2 linked regions of the Streptomyces venezuelae genome follow. The protein of the gene in region 1 interacts with the protein of each later gene in a pairwise test. Links are inferred from orthologs where the notes say so. Each region holds a gene or a part of one and is shown on either strand. Other genes may lie near its edges. The genes, in order: rlmN and ftsZ.

The links.
Region 2: the proteins of rlmN (region 1) and ftsZ interact in binary tests that used the Escherichia coli proteins (3 or more experiments, as listed by UniProt). The link is inferred for Streptomyces venezuelae from one-to-one orthologs.

What each region holds. Positions count from the first base shown.
Region 1 is NZ_CP029193.1:5,988,249-5,998,584, forward strand. The notes cover bases 4,024-6,897. They hold rlmN (23S rRNA (adenine(2503)-C(2))-methyltransferase RlmN), read left to right. Parts: upstream 4,024-4,844; coding sequence 4,845-5,951; downstream 5,952-6,897. Other genes in these bases: DEJ47_RS27850 (hypothetical protein), read left to right, coding at 4,024-4,133; DEJ47_RS27860 (thiamine ABC transporter substrate binding subunit), read left to right, coding at 6,197-6,897. Outside these bases: DEJ47_RS27825 (phosphatidate cytidylyltransferase), read left to right, coding at 1-522; DEJ47_RS36595 (hypothetical protein), read left to right, coding at 759-908; DEJ47_RS27830 (single-stranded DNA-binding protein), read right to left, coding at 1,296-2,054; DEJ47_RS27845 (hypothetical protein), read right to left, coding at 2,895-3,245; more of DEJ47_RS27850, read left to right, coding at 3,651-4,023; more of DEJ47_RS27860, read left to right, coding at 6,898-7,297; DEJ47_RS27865 (ABC transporter permease), read left to right, coding at 7,273-8,964; DEJ47_RS27870 (ABC transporter ATP-binding protein), read left to right, coding at 8,964-9,992.
Region 2 is NZ_CP029193.1:2,035,313-2,045,693, reverse strand. The notes cover bases 1,924-4,842. They hold ftsZ (cell division protein FtsZ), read left to right. Parts: upstream 1,924-2,727; coding sequence 2,728-3,957; downstream 3,958-4,842. Other genes in these bases: DEJ47_RS09465 (YggS family pyridoxal phosphate-dependent enzyme), read left to right, coding at 4,692-4,842; pgeF (peptidoglycan editing factor PgeF), read left to right, coding at 3,975-4,685; DEJ47_RS09485 (cell division protein FtsQ/DivIB), read left to right, coding at 1,924-2,452. Outside these bases: putative lipid II flippase FtsW, read left to right, coding at 1-545; murG (undecaprenyldiphospho-muramoylpentapeptide beta-N-acetylglucosaminyltransferase), read left to right, coding at 552-1,646; more of DEJ47_RS09485, read left to right, coding at 1,661-1,923; more of DEJ47_RS09465, read left to right, coding at 4,843-5,411; DEJ47_RS09460 (cell division protein SepF), read left to right, coding at 5,536-6,171; DEJ47_RS09455 (YggT family protein), read left to right, coding at 6,252-6,536; DEJ47_RS09450 (DivIVA domain-containing protein), read left to right, coding at 6,595-7,695; ileS (isoleucine--tRNA ligase), read right to left, coding at 7,852-10,381. UniProt on the Escherichia coli protein: Essential cell division protein that forms a contractile ring structure (Z ring) at the future cell division site. The regulation of the ring assembly controls the timing and the location of cell division.

The sequences.
Region 1 (10,336 bases):
ATGACGGAGCCGCCCGAGGGCTATCTGAAGGACGTCACGGCGGGGGTCTTCGCGGCCTTCTACGTCCCGTTCCTCGCGACCTTCGTGGCGCTGATGCTCACCGCGGACGACGGTCCGCAGCGGGTCCTGACGTTCCTGCTCCTGACCGTGGTCAGTGACACGGGGGCGTACGCGATCGGCTGGCGCTTCGGCAAGCACAAGCTGGCGCCGCGCATCAGCCCCGGCAAGACCCGGGAGGGCCTGGTCGGCGCGGTCACCTTCGCGATGGCCGCGGGCGCGCTGTGCCTGCACTTCCTCATCGACGACGGTGTGTGGTGGCAGGGCCTGGTGATCGGCTTCGCCGTCGCGGCGAGCGCGACGCTCGGCGACCTCGGCGAATCGATGATCAAGCGGGACCTCGGCATCAAGGACATGGGTACGCTGCTGCCGGGCCACGGCGGCATCATGGACCGCCTGGACTCCCTGCTGCCGACCGCACCGGTGGTGTGGTTGCTGCTCGTGGCGTTCGTGGGGCTCGGCTGATACGAGGCCTGACCTGCGTAGATGTGCGTGAGGGGTCCGTTGTCCACAGGGCGGCGGGCCCTTCGTCGTACGTCTGCGGCACTGGAAGGACCTGCCTGTGCCCGGGGAACTGCCAGTGGTTCGTCCGTGAAAGGCCCCCTACCTGATCGTTTGGCACTGGTAGGGAGGCCTCTTCGGGGGCGCTGGGCCGTCGCTGGGCGGTGGGACTTCACTGCTCATGCATGTGAGAGGCGTTGATGGACTACCTCGCCGCTCGCGGCGAGGAATTGTTCGGTGGCGATACGGTGCCGGTTCCAACGGCTGGTGAACTCGGCTTCGTCCACGATGCCTCGCCGCCAGTAGCTGCCGAGTTGCTGACCGGCCCTGTTCAGTTCCTGCAGCGCTGAGAGCAGGGCCCGGTCCTTCGAGAGGATTCGCAGCCGAGCCGATGCCAGCTGGTGAGCCGATACATCCCAGCTACTGACGCGGTCCACCATGTTGAGGACCCGCTCCTCCCAGACACGGTTATGGAAGTCTGAGGATGAGGCGGCTACCAGAGCGCATTGCTCCAAGAGCAGTTCCGAGATGCGAGCCCTGTGTTCAGCGCGCTTCACGAGGTGCTGCCCCAGTAGAGCGATCGCAGCACCAACAACGGTTGCGAGCAACGTCCCCCAAACGCCCATGGGGGCATTGTTCCCGCGCTGGCGCTCACTGCATAGCGAGCCCGGGTAGCTCGCGTGGAGAGTGAGTGCAGGGAACCTGGGTCTACCTGCACTCTCGCCTCCCCTGCGTTTCTACGCTGCCTGAGCCTCGTTGCCCTCGCTGGCGCTCTTGCAGAGGGTGTCGATTGCCCTTCGCGTCCGGGACTCGCTGCTCGGCATGAGGTGCGTGCAGACCCGCGGAGTGAAGCCGGGATCTGTGTGCCCGAGGTAGCTGTTGAGCGTCTTGATGTTCTCTCCAGCGTCCAAGAGCACAAAAGCGTAGAAGTGTCGAAGCGCGTGCATGCCGTGCTCGCGAGCCGAGGGCAGGGGGGCGCCGTCCTCCGGCTTGTCGATGGGGCCTGCCGTAGCAAGAGCTGGTTTCCACGGGCTGATGTCGAAGTTGCTCCGGTAGACGTGGTTGCCCTTCGGGCCCGAAAAGATGAGCCGCTTGGTGACGGGCGGGCCATCGGGCCTCTTCCACGGAAGCGTGACGTCCACGGGCGGATGGTGCTGCATGTGCTGAGTGAGTGCCTGAGCGACTGAATCGGGGAGCGGCACGTCACGCACCTTGTTGTTCTTGGGCTTCCCGAAGAGCGCCCTGCCCGTCACGACCTTGATCTGCAGCCCGTCGTGCAGCCAGCCCGTAAGGGACCCCACGGCGTCGACCGGCACACCGAAGACTTCGCCCTGCCGCGACGTGCCGTCCTTCCCTTGGTTGGACTCGCGGTCGAAGACGCGCGGGGTGGTCGCGATGGTGAACTTGGCGAGTGCGGCCCCGCCCTCGGTGAACTTGATCTCGGGGTCGGCGGTGAGGTTGCCGACGACGGTGACGGGGGTCTCTCCGAACGACATGGAATCTCCCTGGTCAATGGGTTAGAAGGGCGGACCGTCCCTGTAGCCGTGGGCGGCCCACGGGTCGGTGTGACGGCGCGGGTGCCAGCGGCGGCGCGGGAGCGGCAGCACGATCCAGCGGCGCTGTGCGTTCCAGCAGTGGCACGGTGCCAGTTGGTACCGGCGTATTCGCCGGTTTCGGGGTCGCCGGGGTCGTACTCCGTGCCGCCCGCGCCCGCGCCCTCGCAGTCGGGACAGTCGGGGCGCGGGGTGTCCGACAGGACGAGGGCGGGCCGGGGCCAAGCGGTGCGCTCGATGCGCAACCGGGCCATCAGCGTCCGTCCCGGGGAGGCAGGGTGAGCCGCTGAGCGGCGTTGTGCAGCTTGATGTTGAGTACGGAGGGGGCGTGGTCGGTGATGGAGAGCAGGGCGACCGCGGCGGCGACGATGACGTCGGCCAGTTCCCTGGGCGACGTCGTTGTGGCTGTGGGTCAGGCCCCTGCGGGGGTTCTGGCCGGTGGCACCGATGTACGCGGCGGCCACTTCCCCGGCCTCCTCGTTGACCTTGAGCAGGCGCATTGCGATCTCGTGTTCGTCACGGCCGTTGGCCGCGTCCAATGTGGCGGTGATGCGGGCCGTGACGGGCCACAGGGCGGCACTCATGCGGGGTTCTCCTAGGGGCGGTGCGGATGACGGCGAAGGTGTCGTTGGCCTGGTCGTAGTGGACGTGGACCGGGCCAGGGGCCTCATTGCGGGCCTGGGTGGCACGGTGCGCGGTGACCAGGAGGCGCGGGTGTCGCCGGCCGGGTAGGAGTCGAGCAGGACGGGGTGTCCCGCGGTGCACTCGCGGCAGGCCACGGCGCTACTCCTGGCCGTGGGTGCGGGTGTCGGCGGTCTGCGTGTGCTCGGGGCGGTGCGCGGGGCTGGCGTCCTCGTCGTGCCCGTCGATGACGGCGGCGAGGGCGAGAACGAGCAAAACGATCAGGGCCCAGAACCAGATGGGCCGCCGGACGGGGGCGACGGGGGTGATGCTGATCTCGTAGCGCGTGGGAGTGCTCTTTCCCAACAGCATGGTGAAGCCTCCGAGTTGTGACAGGGCGTGGGGTGCGGGCCGGTCGGCCTGCCAGCCCTTCGCCGCCGCAGATGTGCAGATGAAGGCCAGGAAGAGCGGCCGGAGTTGGCTCTGGGCGGCTGGGCTCGTCCGTAACGGCACGTGGGTCAGACCGGGGGGACCTAACGGGCTGTGGCTGACGAGTTCAGGGGCCTCGTGCCTGAAGCGCTCGTGGTGATCGCGAACGGGTAGTTGCTTTTGAGCCATTTAGAACCATTTGAGCCTGTTCTACAGCGCTGTAGATTTCGATTGGATCTCAAATGCGCAAAAGCGAAATGAACCGGGCTCCAGCTCTGGCGGGTACGCGCGCACTGGAGAGTTCTGCAACTTCCCTACATGGCAGCAGAATTGACGTGCCGTCGTCTTGCCTCGTTGAGGCGAGGTTGGCAAAGATTTGATCATGCTACGGTCCTTTGGTCCGAACACCCCGAGGAATCCCTAGCGTTATGAAGGCAGAGGTTACGAGTGATCAAGTCCCGTGTTTTCAAGGCAACTTGCTCGGCAGTCATGACTGGTGCGCTGCTGGCTGCGGTTGCCCCTGCGGCGTCTGCCTCAACTGCCAGGCAGGGCAAAATAAAGCCCGCCGCAGTTGCGGCAGTTGACGATGGTGGCGCTTACCTGGACCTCGCCTCGCAGGGATACACCTACGAAGAGGCTGTCGAGGCGTTCAAAGATTCCCCGGTCGTCACGGTGGTAAAGGGTGAGGTGCCGGAGGCTGACGCGACCGAGGTCGTGGCGCGTGGTGTCAGCCTTGGTTGGTACGTCTACGTGAAGCTGAGCAAGTCTCAGGCCAAGGCCGTCAATGCTGGGTCTGCGGCTACTGCAGCCGGTCTCATCGGCGCCATCACCGGAGGGATCGGCGGAGCCGTCGCCGCAGGCGTCTACGCCGCGGTTGTATCCATGGGCAACGAAAAGATCGACAAGTGCAAGAAGGGTGTAGAGTTCAAGTTCACCTACCTTGCCAAGTTCAAGGGCGCCAAGTGCTACTAAACGCCTAGGAGGGGAGCATGCGCACCCCATCAGCTATCGGAACGGCCGTCGCCGCATTCGCCTTCTTCTTCGTCCTGCTAATCGGTAGCGAATTTGTGGCAGATGACGGAAGCGTGGCTCAGTCGGCCCTATTCTATTTGGCTATTGCTGTACCGGGCGCCCTGTTGGTCTTCTGGGTTGCAACTAGAGGCCGAAGGTGATTCGCACCCCGAGGTGAAAGGCATGTTTCACCTCGGGGTAAAGCATCCTCTCGGACGTGCGGGTCCCAGGCTCTGCCTCATTTTCAGTTGTATGTGCAGGTGTCGTTCTCACTGCGTATGTCTGTGCTCCGTTATGGGTTCCGGATCAAAAGCCCGTGCGACGAAGCTCGTGTCCGTCCGATGGGCGTCTTAGGGAATTTGATCCCGATCTGTTGTCGGCTCAGGCGGCGTGGTCGATGACGTTGGGTGGCATCTCCCACCCCCACTCCCCGCGCGCGGCAGGCCTGGCGACGGAGCCTTTGCCCTGGGCGGCGTCGCGGCGCCGGGAGGTGAGGCAGAGCTGCTTCTCGTAGTCGGTGACCGCAGCGGGGTGAGCATGAAGGCACTTTCAGGCCTGTGACCTGTGGGCCGTGCGAGGAGGGCCCACAACGACCGATGACGGGCAGTGATGACCTACACCGATCTCCGTGAGCCAAGGTCAGCGATGTGGATCTGCGACACTGGAAGGACCATGCCTGTACCCGGAGAACTCACTTTCGTCGCGCCCCGCGGTGCCAAGAAGCCCCCGCGGCACCTCGCCGACCTCACGCCCGCCGAGCGCAAGGAAGCCGTCGCCGCCATCGGCGAGAAGCCGTTCCGTGCCAAGCAGCTCTCGCAGCACTACTTCGCGCGGTACGCGCACGACCCGGCCGAGTGGACCGACATCCCGGCCGGGGCGCGCGAGAAGCTGCGGGACGCGTTGCTGCCCGATCTGATGTCTGTGGTGCGGCACATCAGCTGTGACGACGACACGACGCGCAAGACGCTGTGGCGGCTGTTCGACGGGACGCTCGTCGAGTCCGTGCTCATGCGGTACCCGGACCGGGTCACCATGTGCATCAGCTCGCAGGCGGGCTGCGGCATGAACTGTCCGTTCTGCGCCACGGGGCAGGCCGGTCTCGACCGGAACCTGTCGACCGGCGAGATCGTGCATCAGATCGTCGACGGCATGCGGGCGCTGCGGGACGGCGAGATTCCGGGTGGGCCGGCACGGTTGTCCAACATCGTCTTCATGGGGATGGGCGAGCCGCTCGCCAACTACAAGCGGGTCGTCGGTGCCATTCGTGCGCTGACCGACCCGGAGCCCGACGGTCTCGGTCTTTCGCAGCGCGGTATCACCGTGTCGACGGTGGGGCTCGTGCCCGCCATCCACCGGTTCGCCGACGAGGGCTTCAAGTGCCGGCTCGCGATCTCGCTGCACGCGCCGGACGACGAGCTGCGCGACACCCTCGTACCGGTCAACACGCGGTGGAAGGTGCGGGAGGTGCTGGACGCCGGGTGGGAGTACGCCGCGAAGTCCGGGCGCCGACTGTCCATCGAGTACGCGCTCATCCGTGACATCAACGACCACGCGTGGCGTGGTGACCGGCTCGGGCGGCTGCTCAAGGGCAAGCCCGTGCACGTCAACCTCATTCCGCTGAACCCGACGCCGGGGTCGAAGTGGACGGCCTCGCGGCCCGAGGACGAGAAGGCGTTCGTGGAGGCCATCGCCGCCCACGGTGTGCCCGTCACGATTCGGGACACCCGTGGTCAGGAGATCGACGGGGCGTGCGGCCAGCTGGCGGCGGCCGAGCGGTAGGTCGAGAGGTAGTCTGGCGGGCGTACCGCTGCGTACGAGTACACACATCTGCATATTCCGACAGGGGAGCGCCACAGCGCTGAGAGTGCGGTCACTTGGACAGGTGGGCCGCAGACCCTCTGAACCTCGCCCAGGTCATTCTGGGTAGGAAGTTCGGGCATCACTCAAGCTGTAGCGCCCTGCCCGCGTGCCGTCGGTGCGCGGGCGGGGCCGCGTCTTCTCCTGGTCACCCAGGAGGAAAGTCAGTGAGCACCACCAAGTCAGGGAGCACCAAGAAGGTCACGTTCACCGCCGTGGCGGTGGGCATCGGGCTCGTCGCCGTCTCCGCGTGCGGCAGCTCCGGGGGCGGGTCCGGGACGTCCGATTCCAAGAGTGTGACGCTGGTCAGTCACGACTCCTTCAATGTCTCCAAGGACGTGTTGAAGGACTTCGAGAAGCGGTCCGGGTACAAGGTCAAGGTCCTCAAGGACGGTGACGCCGGCGCTGCCGTGAACAAGGCGATCCTGTCCAAGGACAACCCTCAGGGCGATGTCTTCTTCGGCGTCGACAACACGCTCCTCTCCCGGGCGCTCGACAACGGGCTCTTCCAGGCTCACGAGGTCAAGGGCTCGGAGAAGATCAAGGCCGAGTTCCGGGTCGATGAGGGCAAGCACCGGGTCACGCCCGTCGACAGCGGTGACATCTGCGTCAACTATGACAAGAAGTACTTCGCCGACAAGAAGCTCGCGCCCCCGAAGTCCTTCGCCGATCTGACCAAGCCCGCGTACAAGAACCTGCTCGTCACCGAGAACGCCTCGACCTCGTCGCCCGGCCTCGGCTTCCTGCTCGGCACCGCCGCCGCGTACGGGGACGACGGCTGGGCCGGCTACTGGAAGAAGCTCAAGGCCAACGGCGTCAAGGTCGTCGACGGCTGGGAGCAGGCGTACAACGAGGAGTTCTCCGGGTCCGCCGGTGGCAAGAAGGCCAAGGGCGACCGGCCGCTCGTGGTGTCGTACGCCTCCTCGCCGCCCGTCGAGGTGCTGTACGGCGAGCCGCAGCCCAAGCAGGCGCCGACCGGCGTCGCCACCGGCACCTGCTTCCGCCAGGTCGAGTACGCGGGCCTGCTCAGCAACGCGGGCAACGAGAAGGGCGGCAAGGCGCTCCTCGACTTCCTGGCGAGCCAGGAGTTCCAGGAGGACATGCCGCTCAACATGTTCGTGAACCCGGTGCGCGAGGGCACCAAGCTGCCGAAGCTGTTCACCGAGCACGGCGTGACGGTCGACGACCCGCAGACCATGGACCCGAAGAAGATCGCCGACAACCGCGAGCCGTGGATCAAGTCGTGGACCTCGCTCGTACTGAAGTAGCGAAACCGGGCCCACGCGCGGGGTCCCGGCGCGGGAGCGCGACGCGGCTCGGTCTGATGGCCGTGCCCGTCGCGTTCTTCGGACTCTTCTTCGCCTATCCCGTCACGGCGATCGTCGCGCGCGGGCTGCACGTCGACGGCGTGTGGCGGTTCGGGCGGATCACGGACGTCCTCGGGCAGTCCGACATCCGGCAGGTGCTGTGGTTCACCACCTGGCAGGCGCTCGCGTCGACGGCGCTCACGCTCCTGATCGCGCTCCCCGGCGCGTACGTCTTCGCGCGCTTCGACTTCCCCGGCAAGCGGGTGCTGCGGGCCGTCGTCACCGTGCCGTTCGTGCTTCCGACCGTCGTCGTCGGCACGGCGTTCCTCGCGCTGATCGGGCGGGGCGGGCTCTTCGACGAGCTGTGGGGCGTACGCCTGGACACCACGGTGTGGGCGATCCTGCTCGCGCACGTCTTCTTCAACTACGCGGTCGTCGTACGGACCGTCGGCGGCCTCTGGTCGCAGCTTGACCCGCGCCAGGAGGAGGCCGCGCGGATGCTCGGCGCCTCCCGGTGGGCCGCGTGGCGGACGGTGACGCTGCCCGCGCTCGCGCCCGCCGTCGCGGCCGCCGCGCTCATGGTCTTCCTCTTCACCTTCACCTCCTTCGGCGTGGTGCAGATCCTCGGCGGACCCGCGTACTCGACGCTCGAAGTGGAGATCTACCGGCAGACCGCGCAACTCCTCGACCTGCCGACGGCCGCCGTCCTGACTCTCGTGCAGTTCGCCGCGGTCGGCCTGATCCTGGCGATCCACGCGTGGACGGTGCGGCGGCGCGAGAGCGCGCTGAAGCTCGTCGACGCCTCCGCGGTGGCACGCAGGCCGCGCGGCGCCGGGCAGTGGACGTTGCTCGCGTTCGTCATGGTGACGGTCGTGCTGCTGATCCTGTTGCCGCTCGGCGTGCTGGTGCAGCGGTCCTTCGACGGTCCCGAAGGCTTCGGGGTCGCGTACTACAAGGAGCTGACCTCGGCGGACGGCGGCGCCTTCCTCGTGCCGCCGATCGAGGCCATCGGTAATTCGCTGCAATACGCGGTGGTCGCCACGGGCATCACCGTGCTGATCGGGGGGCTCGCGGCCGCCGCCCTCACCCGGCGCGCGGGGCGTCTCGTGCGCGGGTTCGACGCGCTGCTCATGCTGCCGCTCGGCGTCTCCGCGGTGACGGTGGGCTTCGGGTTCCTGATCACGCTCGACAAGCCGCCGCTGGACCTGAGGTCCTCCTGGATCCTGGTGCCGCTCGCCCAGGCCCTGGTCGGGGTGCCGTTCGTCGTACGCACCATGCTGCCCGTCCTGCGCGCGGTGGACGGCAGGCTACGCGAGGCGGCGGCCGTGCTCGGGGCTTCGCCGCTGCGGGCGTGGCGCGAGGTCGACCTGCCGATGGTGTGGCGGGCACTGCTGATCGCCGCCGGGTTCGCCTTCGCCGTCTCGCTCGGCGAGTTCGGCGCGACGGTCTTCATCGCACGCCCCGACAACCCGACGCTGCCGGTCGCCGTGGCCCGCCTGCTCGGACGCGCGGGCGACCTCAACTACGGCCAGGCGATGGCCCTCTCGACGATTCTCATGGTGGTGTGCGCGGTGTCCCTGATGATGTTGGAACGCGTCCGGACCGGGCGCACCACGGGGGAGTTCTGATGACGGACGCGCTGCTGAGCCTGCGGGACGCGACGGTACGGTTCGGGGCGCGGGCCGCGCTCGACGCCGTGGACCTCGATGTCGCCGAGCATGAGATCGTCTGTGTGCTGGGGCCGAGCGGCAGCGGCAAGTCGACGCTGCTGCGGGTGGTCGCCGGGCTCCAGGGACTCGATTCGGGGCGGGTCGTCCTCGGGGGGCGCGACCAGCGCGGGGTGCCCGCGCACAAGCGGGGCGTCGGCCTCATGTTCCAGGACCACCAGCTCTTCCCGCAGCGGGACGTGGCGGGCAACGTCGCGTTCGGGCTGCGCATGCACGGTGCGTCGCGCGGCGAACAGGCCGACCGGGTCGCCGAGTTGCTGGACCTCGTCGGCCTCCCGAAGGCGCAGCGGCGTGCGGTGGCGGCGCTCTCCGGTGGTGAGCAGCAGCGCGTGGCGCTGGCGCGGGCACTCGCGCCACGCCCCCGGCTGCTGATGCTCGACGAGCCGCTCGGCCAGCTCGACCGTTCGCTGCGGGAGCGTCTCGTCGTCGAACTCCGTGAGCTCTTCGACGAGTTGGGCACGACCGTCCTCGCCGTCACGCACGACCAGGGTGAGGCCTTCGCGCTCGCCGACCGCGTCGTCGTCATGCGGGACGGGCGGATCGCCCAGTCCGGCACGCCGTTGGAGGTGTGGCAGCACCCTGTCGACGAGTTCGTGGCGCGATTCCTCGGCTTCGACAACGTGGTGCGGGCGACCGTGGCGGGAGGGGCCGCCGACACGGTGTGGGGCAAGATCCCGGTCCCTGAGGGCACCTCGGCCGGACCGTGCAAGGTTTTGGTGCGGCCGGCCGGGGTGCGGCTCGTCTCCGCCGAGGAGGGGCTGCCGTGCCTTGTCACGGCACGCACCTTCCGGGGTACGCACGTCGCCGTTCACCTCCAGCCCACCGACGGGCCCCGTCTGGAGGCGGCTTGCGCGCTGCGCAGGGCGCCGGCGGTGGGGGAGACGGTGGGTGTCGGATTCGACGCTGAGGATGTGGTGGTACTCGGCTGAGTGCCCTCTCCGGTGCTCGGCCGGTCGGCTGTGTGCCGACGCCGCAACTCGGGTACCGCCCCGGGCGGGTCGTTCCAGTGTTCGGCCATGACGACACTCGGCTATGACGACACTCGGCCATGATCGATACTGCGACGAAGTCGCCCGGCAACTCGACCTCAAGGTCCCGAGGGCGACGACCCGGTGGCCCTCGACGCCTGGCTCGCCCGCACCGCGGAGCCCGGCGCGGCCACGTTCCGCGAGGCGGGCGCCGACGCGGCCGTGTGGTCGTGGGCCGAGGACCACAGCGCCGGGTTCTGGGCGCGCCGCATGACACGCGAGCTGGTGATCCACCGCGCGGACGC
Region 2 (10,381 bases), 4.0 Mb from region 1 along the record:
GCATCGGCGCGACGGATCCGGGCCCCGGCGACCAGTGCTGGCAGGCCGTGCACGGCATCTATGCCCTCGCCTCCGGCGGATTCTTCGGTTCCGGACTCGGCGCGAGTGTGGAAAAATGGGGTCAACTGCCGGAACCGCACACCGACTTCATCTTCGCCATCACCGGGGAGGAACTCGGCCTGGCAGGGACACTGTCGGTGCTCGCCCTGTTCGCGGCTCTAGGCTATGCGGGTATCCGCGTGGCCGGACGCACGGAGGACCCCTTCGTACGGTATGCCGCGGGAGGCGTGACCACCTGGATCACGGCGCAGGCCGTGATCAACGTCGGTGCGGTGCTCGGTCTGCTGCCGATCGCCGGTGTCCCGCTCCCGCTGTTCTCCTACGGGGGTTCGGCCCTGCTGCCGACCATGTTCGCCATCGGACTCCTCATCGCCTTCGCGCGATCGGACCCGGCGGCGAAGGCGGCCCTGGCCATGCGGCAACCTCGGGTGAGATGGAACACGATGCGACGGCGCGTCAAGGCGCGTTCGTCCGGAGAGCGGTGAATTTCGGTGCATGTCGTACTCGCCGGTGGGGGGACCGCCGGCCACATCGAGCCCGCGCTCGCCCTCGCGGACGCCCTGCGGAGGCAGGACCCGACCGTGGGCATCACGGCCCTGGGCACGGAGCGTGGACTCGAGACCCGACTCGTACCCGAGCGGGGCTACGAACTCGCGCTGATCCCGGCCGTACCGCTGCCGCGCAAGCCCACCCCTGAACTGATCACCGTCCCGGGGCGGCTGCGCGGCACCATCAAGGCGGCCGAGCAGATCCTGGAGCGCACCAAGGCGGACTGCGTCGTCGGCTTCGGCGGCTACGTGGCCCTGCCCGGCTACCTCGCGGCCAAGCGGACCGGGACACCGATCGTCGTGCACGAGGCCAACGCGCGCCCCGGCCTCGCCAACAAGATCGGTTCGCGGTACGCGCACGGGGTGGCCGTCGCCACCCCTGACAGCAAGCTGCGCAACTCCCGATACATCGGCATCCCGTTGCGGCACACCATCGCGACGCTGGACCGGGCCCGGGTCCGTCCCGAGGCGCGCGCCGCCTTCGGCCTCGACCCCAACCTGCCGACGCTGCTCGTCTCCGGCGGCTCGCAGGGCGCCCGGCGGCTCAACGAGGTCGTCCAGCAGGTCGCTCCGGTCCTCCAGCGCGCGGGCATCCAGATCCTGCACGCGGTCGGCCCGAAGAACGAATTGCCGCAAGTGCACCAGATGCCGGGGATGCCCCCCTACATCCCGGTACCGTACGTGGACCGGATGGACCTCGCGTACGCCGCGGCCGACATGATGCTCTGCCGCGCGGGCGCGATGACCGTGGCCGAACTCTCCGCCGTCGGGCTCCCCGCCGCCTACGTCCCGCTGCCGATCGGCAACGGCGAACAGCGGCTCAACGCCCAGCCGGTGGTCAAGGCCGGCGGCGGACTGCTGGTCGACGACGCGGAACTGACGCCCGAGTGGGTCCAGGGCAACGTGCTGCCCGTGCTCGCCGACCCGCACCGGCTGTACGAGATGTCCCGCGCGGCCTCGGAGTTCGGCCGCAGGGACGCCGACGAACTGCTCGTCGGCATGGTGTACGAGGCGATTGCGTCACGCCGCAACGCGTGAGAAGGCAGGGGACCGTGGCCGGACCGACCACCGCCGAACGGCAGCAGAAGAAGTCCGGCCCGCCCCGCCCGCAGCGCACCCGCCGCCTCCGGCTGCCGCGTTCGCGCACTGTGATCATCGTTTCGGTGCTCGCCGTGCTGTTCGGCACCGGGGCGGTCTGGGCGCTCTACGGTTCGCAGTGGCTGCGTCTCGAGGACGTGAAGACGTCGGGAACCCGCGTCCTGACGCCCGAAGAAGTCCGCGAGGCGGCCGACGCCCCCGTCGGGGAACCACTGATTTCGGTCGACACGGATGCGATCGAGGACCGGCTGCGCTCAAAATTGCCCCGAATTGACTCGGTTGACGTCGTCCGCTCCTGGCCGCACGGAATCGGACTCAAAGTGACGGAACGCAAGCCGGTTCTCCTCATCGAAAAGGGCGGAAAGTTCGTCGAAGTGGACGCCGAGGGAGTGCGATTCGCCACGGTCGGACGCGCGCCCGGGGGAGTCCCGAAGCTCGAATTGAGGGTGGACCGGGACAGCGCGGCGGCCAGCCTGCGCCGCTTCGGCACCGACCGGCTGCTGCGCGAGGCGGTGCGGGTCGCCGGTGACCTGCCCGAAGCGGTCGCCCGCGATACCCGGAACATCAAGGTCCGTTCGTACGACTCCATCTCGCTGGAGTTGAAGGGCGGACGGACCGTCGACTGGGGCAGCGGCGAGAAGGGGCGGTCCAAGGCCACTACCCTCACCGCGCTCATGAAAGCGGCGCCCAAGGCACGGCACTTCGACGTGAGCGTCCCCACCGCCCCCGCATCGTCGGGCAGTTGACGCGTATCGTCGCAGGCCAGCACCCTGGTTCGGCAGCGCTACGGCTGATCACATAGGGTGAAAAGAAAAACGGGAGGTTCGGCGTGTTCGTTGAACGTGCGCCACTTGTCGACTTAGTGTCCTGTTCGGAAGAGTCCAAGGAACAGACACACTGGTAACCCTAAACTTCAGCGTTAGGGTTCGGGTCGGCGTTCGGACCGTCCCATTCGGCATCAGTCGTCGTATCGCGCCAGAGCGAAACGGCGACACGTAACTCGAGGCGAGAGGCCTTCGACGTGGCAGCACCGCAGAACTACCTCGCAGTCATCAAAGTCATCGGTGTCGGCGGCGGTGGTGTCAATGCCATCAACCGGATGATCGAGGTCGGTCTCAAGGGCGTCGAGTTCATCGCCATCAACACCGACGCGCAAGCCCTGTTGATGAGCGACGCCGACGTCAAGCTCGACGTGGGCCGTGAACTCACCCGCGGACTCGGCGCCGGCGCCAACCCGGCCGTCGGCCGCAAGGCCGCAGAGGACCACCGCGAGGAGATCGAGGAGGTCCTCAAGGGGGCCGACATGGTCTTCGTCACCGCCGGCGAAGGCGGCGGCACCGGCACCGGCGGCGCACCTGTCGTCGCCAACATCGCACGCTCGCTGGGCGCCCTCACCATCGGCGTGGTCACCCGGCCCTTCACCTTCGAGGGCCGCCGCCGCGCCAACCAGGCCGAGGACGGCATCGCGGAGCTGCGCGAAGAGGTCGACACCCTCATCGTCATCCCCAACGACCGGCTCCTGTCCATCTCGGACCGCCAGGTCTCCGTCCTCGACGCCTTCAAGTCGGCGGACCAGGTCCTGCTCTCCGGTGTCCAGGGCATCACCGACCTCATCACCACGCCCGGCCTGATCAACCTCGACTTCGCCGACGTCAAGTCGGTCATGTCCGAGGCCGGTTCGGCGCTCATGGGCATCGGCTCGGCCCGCGGCGACGACCGCGCGGTGGCCGCGGCCGAGATGGCGATCTCCTCGCCGCTCCTGGAGGCGTCCATCGACGGCGCCCGCGGTGTGCTGCTCTCCATCTCCGGCGGCTCGGACCTCGGTCTCTTCGAGATCAACGAAGCGGCCCAGCTGGTCAGCGAGGCAGCGCACCCAGAGGCCAACATCATCTTCGGCGCCGTCATCGACGACGCCCTCGGCGACGAGGTCAGGGTCACCGTCATCGCGGCGGGCTTCGACGGCGGACAGCCACCGTCCAAGCGTGACAACGTCCTCGGCTCGGCATCGTCCGGCCAGGCCAAGCGGGAAGAGCCCGCGACGCCCGCCCGCCCTGCCGAATCGTCCCGCCCGGCCTTCGGCGGACTCGGCTCCGTCACCCCGCGCGACGAGCCCGCCACCCCGGAGCCCGCTGAGGCGGCCCCGGTGAGCGAGACCCCGTCCGCGCCGGTGGCCCCGCCGCAGGTCCCGCCGGCCCGTCCCTACCAGGACAGCCAGGCCGAAGAGCTGGACGTGCCGGACTTCTTGAAGTGATAAGCAAGCACAGCACCGTGAGCGGCGCGCACTTCGCCTTCACCGACAGGTGGGGCGGGGTGAGCGCCGTTCCGTACGAAGAGCTCAACCTGGGCGGCGCGGTCGGCGACGACCCCGAGGCCGTGCGCACCAACCGCACGCTCGCCGCCAAGGCCCTCGACCTCGACCCGGCCCGCGTCGTCTGGATGAACCAGGTGCACGGCCGCGATGTCGCGGTGGTCGACGGGCCCTGGGGCCCCGACGCCGAGATCCCGGCCGTCGACGCGGTGGTGACCGCCCGCAGGGGCCTCGCCCTCGCCGTCCTCACCGCCGACTGCACGCCGGTCCTGCTCGCCGACCCGGTCGCCGGGGTGGTGGCCGCGGCGCACGCGGGCCGTCCCGGCATGCTGGCGGGCGTCGTTCCCGCCGCCGTCGAGGCCATGGTGGGACTCGGCGCGGAGCCCGGCCGCATCGTCGCCCGCACTGGTCCCGCGGTCTGCGGGCGCTGTTACGAAGTGCCGGAGGCGATGCGCGCCGACGCCGCCGCGATCGAGCCCGCGGCGTACGCCGAGACGAGTTGGGGCACGCCCGCGGTCGACGTGACCGCCGGGGTGCACGCCCAGCTGGTGCGGCTCGGGGTGTGCGACCGGGCGCAGTCGCCGGTGTGCACCCTGGAATCCGGTGACCATTTCTCGTACCGCCGCGACCGGACCACCGGTCGTCTCGCGGGCTATGTCTGGCTGGACTGATAGCGCATGACGGAGCGGAAGACCCAACTCGCGGCGAATCTCGCGCAGGTCGAGGAGCGCATCACCGCGGCGTGCGCCGCGGCCGGACGCAAGCGCGAGGAAGTGACCCTGATCGTGGTCACGAAGACCTATCCGGCGAGCGATGTGCGGATCCTGTCCGAACTCGGTGTGCGGCACGTCGCGGAGAACCGCGACCAGGACGCGGCGCCGAAGGCGGCGGAGTGCGCGGACCTCCCTCTCACCTGGCACTTCGTCGGTCAGTTGCAGACCAATAAGGTCCGTTCCGTGGTCGGTTATGCCGATCTGGTGCAGTCCGTCGATCGTCCCAAGCTCGTCACAGCTCTCTCGACGGCCGCGGTGCGCGCGGAGCGCGAGCTCGGCTGTCTGATCCAGGTCGCGCTCGACGCGGAGGAGAACGGCCGGGGCGAGCGCGGGGGCGTCGGGCCGGGCGGAATCGAAGAGTTGGCCGGTCTCGTGGCGGGGGCGCCGGGGCTGCGGCTCGACGGTCTGATGACCGTCGCCCCGCTCACCGGACCGTACGCGGGCCGGCAACAGGCGGCGTTCGAGCGGTTGATGGAATTCTCAACCCTCATGCGCGCGGCTCATCCTGCTGCGAACATGGTGTCGGCAGGGATGAGTGCGGACCTCGAACAGGCTGTTGCGGCCGGGGCGACACATGTGCGCGTCGGAACGGCGGTACTCGGAGTCCGAGCCGGGCTCGGGTAACGTCGCCAAGAAGTCGGACCACAGCAGAAAATATGGTCATTCTCGCTGTTGGGCGGGGATACCTCGTGGATCGCGAGCAGTTGGTGACGACAGCCGATCCACCACAGAGCGGAGGACTCAGAGCATGGCCGGCGCGATGCGCAAGATGGCGGTCTACCTCGGCCTCGTGGAGGACGATGGGTACGACGGTCCGGGGTTCGACCCCGATGACGAGTTCGAACCCGAGCCGGAGCCGGAGCGTGACCGCAGGAGGCACGAACCAGCGCATCAGTCGCACCAGTCCCACCAGTCACAAAGGGACGAATCGGTGCGAGTGGTGCAGCCGCCCGCCCCGCGCGAGCCGGCGGCCCATTCCGCTTCGCCAGCCGCGGAATCCGGACGTCCGGCACGAATCGCCCCCGTGGCATCCATCACACCTGAACGCCAGAGCCTGGAGAAGAACGCACCGGTGATCATGCCCAAGGTCGTGTCCGAGCGGGAGCCCTACCGCATCACCACATTGCACCCCCGGACCTACAACGAGGCCCGTACCATCGGGGAACACTTCCGTGAAGGCACTCCGGTGATCATGAATCTGACGGAGATGGACGACACGGATGCGAAGCGACTTGTCGACTTTGCGGCCGGTTTGGTCTTCGGCCTGCATGGCAGCATTGAACGAGTGACGCAGAAGGTGTTCCTGTTGTCGCCTGCTAACGTCGATGTAACGGCGGAGGACAAGGCTCGCATCGCAGAGGGCGGGTTCTTCAACCAGAGCTGAGACGCAGTGATGCAGTAGTTGCCGTAACCGCAGTACCGGATCGACGAAGTACGAGTAACAGGGGAGAGGGAACCGCGAACATGAGCGTGGTCGTGCAGGTGCTTTACATCGCGCTGATGTGCTTCCTCATCGTGCTGATCTTCCGGCTGGTCATGGACTACGTCTTCCAGTTCGCCCGCTCATGGCAACCCGGCAAGCCGATGGTGGTCGTTCTGGAGGCCACCTACACTGTCACTGATCCACCGCTCAAGCTCCTGCGGCGGTTCATTCCGCCGCTGCGTCTCGGGGGCGTGGCGCTCGACCTGTCCTTCTTCGTACTGATGATCATCGTCTACATCCTGATCCACATCGTGAGTCAGCTGTGATGAGTGCGATGTCTAATACGGTCTTGCCGAATGCCGACGACTACGTTGAGGTGAAGAGATGCCGTTGACCCCCGAGGACGTGCGGAACAAACAGTTCACGACCGTCCGCCTCCGAGAAGGCTATGACGAGGACGAGGTCGATGCCTTCCTCGATGAGGTCGAAGCCGAACTGACGCGGCTCCTCCGTGAGAACGAGGACCTGCGTGCCAAGCTCGCCGCGGCCACCCGTGCCGCCGCGCAGAACCAGCAGCAGGGCGGGATGCGCAAGGGCCCCGACGGCCCCGGCCCCCAGGACCAGCGCGGTCCCGGTGCCCCCGTGCCCGCCGCAATATCGGGTCCGCAGCCGGTCCCGCCGCAGCAGCAGATGGGTGGCCCCATGGGCGGCCCGCCGCAGCTGCCCGGTGGCGCTCCGCAGCTGCCCGCAGGCCCCAGTGGACACGGTCCGCAGGGCGGCCCGCAGGGTCCGGGCCCGATGGGCCAGGGTCCGATGGGCGGCCCCATGGGCGGTCCGATGGGCGGTCACGGCCCGCAGATGCCGCAGCCCGGTCAGGGCCCCGGCGGCGACAGCGCCGCCCGTGTGCTCTCCCTCGCGCAGCAGACCGCGGACCAGGCGATCGCGGAGGCCCGTTCCGAGGCCAACAAGATCGTCGGCGAGGCCCGTTCGCGCGCCGAAGGCCTCGAGCGTGACGCCCGTGCCAAGGCCGACGCCCTGGAGCGGGACGCACAGGAGAAGCACCGCGTCGCGATGGGCTCCCTGGAGTCCGCTCGCGCCACGCTGGAGCGCAAGGTCGAGGACCTGCGCGGCTTCGAGCGCGAGTACCGCACGCGTCTGAAGTCGTACCTGGAGTCGCAGCTGCGTCAGCTGGAGACCCAGGCCGACGACTCGCTGGCCCCGCCGCGCACTCCGGCCGCCGCCTCGCTGCCGCCGTCCCCGGCGCCGTCGATGGCTCCGGCCGGTGCGGGTGCCCCGTCCTACGGCGGCAACCAGTCGATGGGCGGCAACAACCAGCCCAACGGCGGCCCGTCCTACGGCGGCCAGCAGCAGATGTCTCCCGCGATGACCCAGCCGATGGCGCCGGTGCGGCCGCAGGGCCCCGCCCCGATGCAGCAGGCTCCGTCGCCGATGCGTGGCTTCCTCATCGACGAGGACGACAACTGACGGGCGTGACCACGCCCTAGGCGTCGGCAGCGTTCAGGGCCGGGCCCCCAGAGTTTCTGGGGGCCCGGCCCTTTTGTGCGCCCGCCCTGGGCCGGAATGCGCAAAAGGCCCGGTCCCGCCGAGATCATCGGCGGGACCGGGCCTTCGTGCGGGTGCTTACGCCTTGCGGAGGCGGAAGGTCAGCTTCAGGGAGTCGTCCGTGAACGGCGCTCCGTAGGAGTCGTCCGCCGCCTCGCCTTCGGCGAAGTCTGTCGCGAGGACCTCGTCCGCGATCAGCCCGGCGTGCTCGGCCAGGGCCGTGGACACCGCCTCGTCCGTCGAGGTCCAGCGCAGGGCGATCCGGTCCGCGACGTCCAGGCCGCTGTTCTTGCGGGCCTCCTGGATCAGGCGGATCGCGTCGCGGGCCAGTCCTGCCCGGCGCAGCTCCTCGGTGATCTCCAGGTCGAGGGCGACCGTGGCGCCGGACTCGGACGCCACCGACCAGCCCTCGCGGGGGGTCTCCGTGATGATGACCTCGTCCGGGGCCAGCGTCACCGTCTCGCCGTCGACCTCCACGGAGGCCGTGCCCTCGCGCAGGGCGAGGGACAGCGCGGCGGCGTCCGCCTCGGCGACGGCCTTGGCGACCGCCTGCACGCCCTTGCCGAACCGCTTGCCGAGCGCCCGGAAGTTCGCCTTGGCCGTGGTGTCGACCAGTGAACCGCCGACCTCGGAGAGCGACGCCAGCGAGGAGACGTTGAGCTCCTCGGTGATCTGGGCGTGCAGCTCCGGGTTGAGGGAGTCGAAGCCCGTCGCCGCGATCAGCGCGCGGGACAGCGGCTGGCGGGTCTTGACGCCCGACTCGGCGCGCGTGGCGCGGCCGAGCTCGACGAGTCGGCGTACGAGAACCATCTGCTGGGACAGGTCCGGGTCGATGGCGGAGAGGTCCGCCTCCGGCCAGGTGGACAGGTGCACCGACTCCGGGGCGTCGGGCGTCACCGGCACGATCAGGTCCTGCCAGACACGCTCACTGATGAACGGGGTCAGCGGGGCCATCAGGCGAGTGACCGTCTCGACGACCTCGTGCAGGGTGCGCAGGGCCGCCTTGTCGCCCTGCCAGAAGCGGCGGCGGGAGCGGCGGACGTACCAGTTCGAGAGGTTGTCGACGAAGACGGACAGGAGCTTGCCCGCGCGCTGGGTGTCGTAGCTCTCCAGTGCCTGGGTGACCTGGTCGGTGAGCGCGTGCAGCTCGCTGAGCAGCCAGCGGTCCAGGAGCGGGCGGTCGGCGGGCGCCGGGTCGGCTTCGCTGGGGGCCCACTTCGATGTACGGGCGTACAGCGCCTGGAAGGCGACCGTGTTCCAGTACGTGAGGAGGGTCTTGCGGACGACCTCCTGGATGGTGCCGTGGCCCACGCGGCGGGCCGCCCAGGGGGAGCCGCCGGCCGCCATGAACCAGCGGACCGCGTCGGCGCCGTGCTGGTCCATGAGCGGGACCGGGTCCAGGGTGTTGCCCAGGTGCTTGGACATCTTGCGGCCGTCCTCGGCGAGGATGTGACCGAGGCAGACCACGTTCTCGTAGGACGACTTGTCGAAGACCAGGGTGCCGACGGCCATCAGCGTGTAGAACCAGCCGCGGGTCTGGTCGATGGCCTCCGAGATGAACTGCGCGGGGTAGCGGCTCTCGAAGAGCTCCTTGTTCTTGTGCGGGTAGCCCCACTGCGCGAACGGCATCGAGCCCGAGTCGTACCAGGCGTCGATGACCTCGGGCACGCGTGTGGCCGTCGTTCCGCAGCCTTCCTGCGGGCAGGGGAAGGTGACGGCGTCGATGAACGGGCGGTGCGGGTCCAGGCCGGACTGGTCGGTGCCCGTGAGGTCGGAGAGCTCGGCGCGGGAGCCGACGCAGGTGAGGTGGTCCTCCTCGCAGCGCCAGATGGGCAGCGGGGTGCCCCAGTAGCGGTTGCGGGACAGCGCCCAGTCGACGTTGTTGGTCAGCCAGTCGCCGAAGCGGCCGTGCTTGACGGACTCCGGGAACCAGTTGGTCTTCTCGTTCTCCTGGAGGAGGCGGTCCTTGATGGCCGTGGTGCGGATGTACCAGGACGGCTGGGCGTAGTAAAGCAGGGCCGTGTGGCAGCGCCAGCAGTGCGGGTAGCTGTGCTCGTAGGCGATGTGCTTGAAGAGCAGCCCGCGCTCGTCGAGGTCGGCGGTCAGCTTTTCGTCGGCCTTCTTGAAGAAGACGCCGCCCACGAGGGGGACCTCCTCCTCGAAGGTGCCGTCCGGGCGGACCGGGTTGACGACCGGCAGGCCGTACGCACGGCAGACCTTGAGGTCGTCCTCACCGAAGGCGGGGGACTGGTGGACGAGACCGGTGCCGTCCTCCGTCGTCACGTACTCGGCGTTCACCACGTAGTGGGCGGGGGCCGGGAACTCTACGAGCTCGAACGGACGTTGGTAGTTCCAGCGCTCCATCTCGGCGCCGGTGAAGGTCTCGCCGGTGGTCTCCCATCCCTCGCCGAGGGCCTTCTCGACGAGCGGCTGGGCGACGACCAGCTTCTCCTGGCCATCCGTCGCGACGACGTACGTGACGTCGGGGTGCGCGGCGACGGCGGTGTTGGAGACGAGGGTCCACGGGGTCGTCGTCCAGACCAGGAGGGCGGCTTCGCCCGCGAGAGGTCCGGAGGTGAGGGGGAAACGGACGTAGACGGACGGGTCG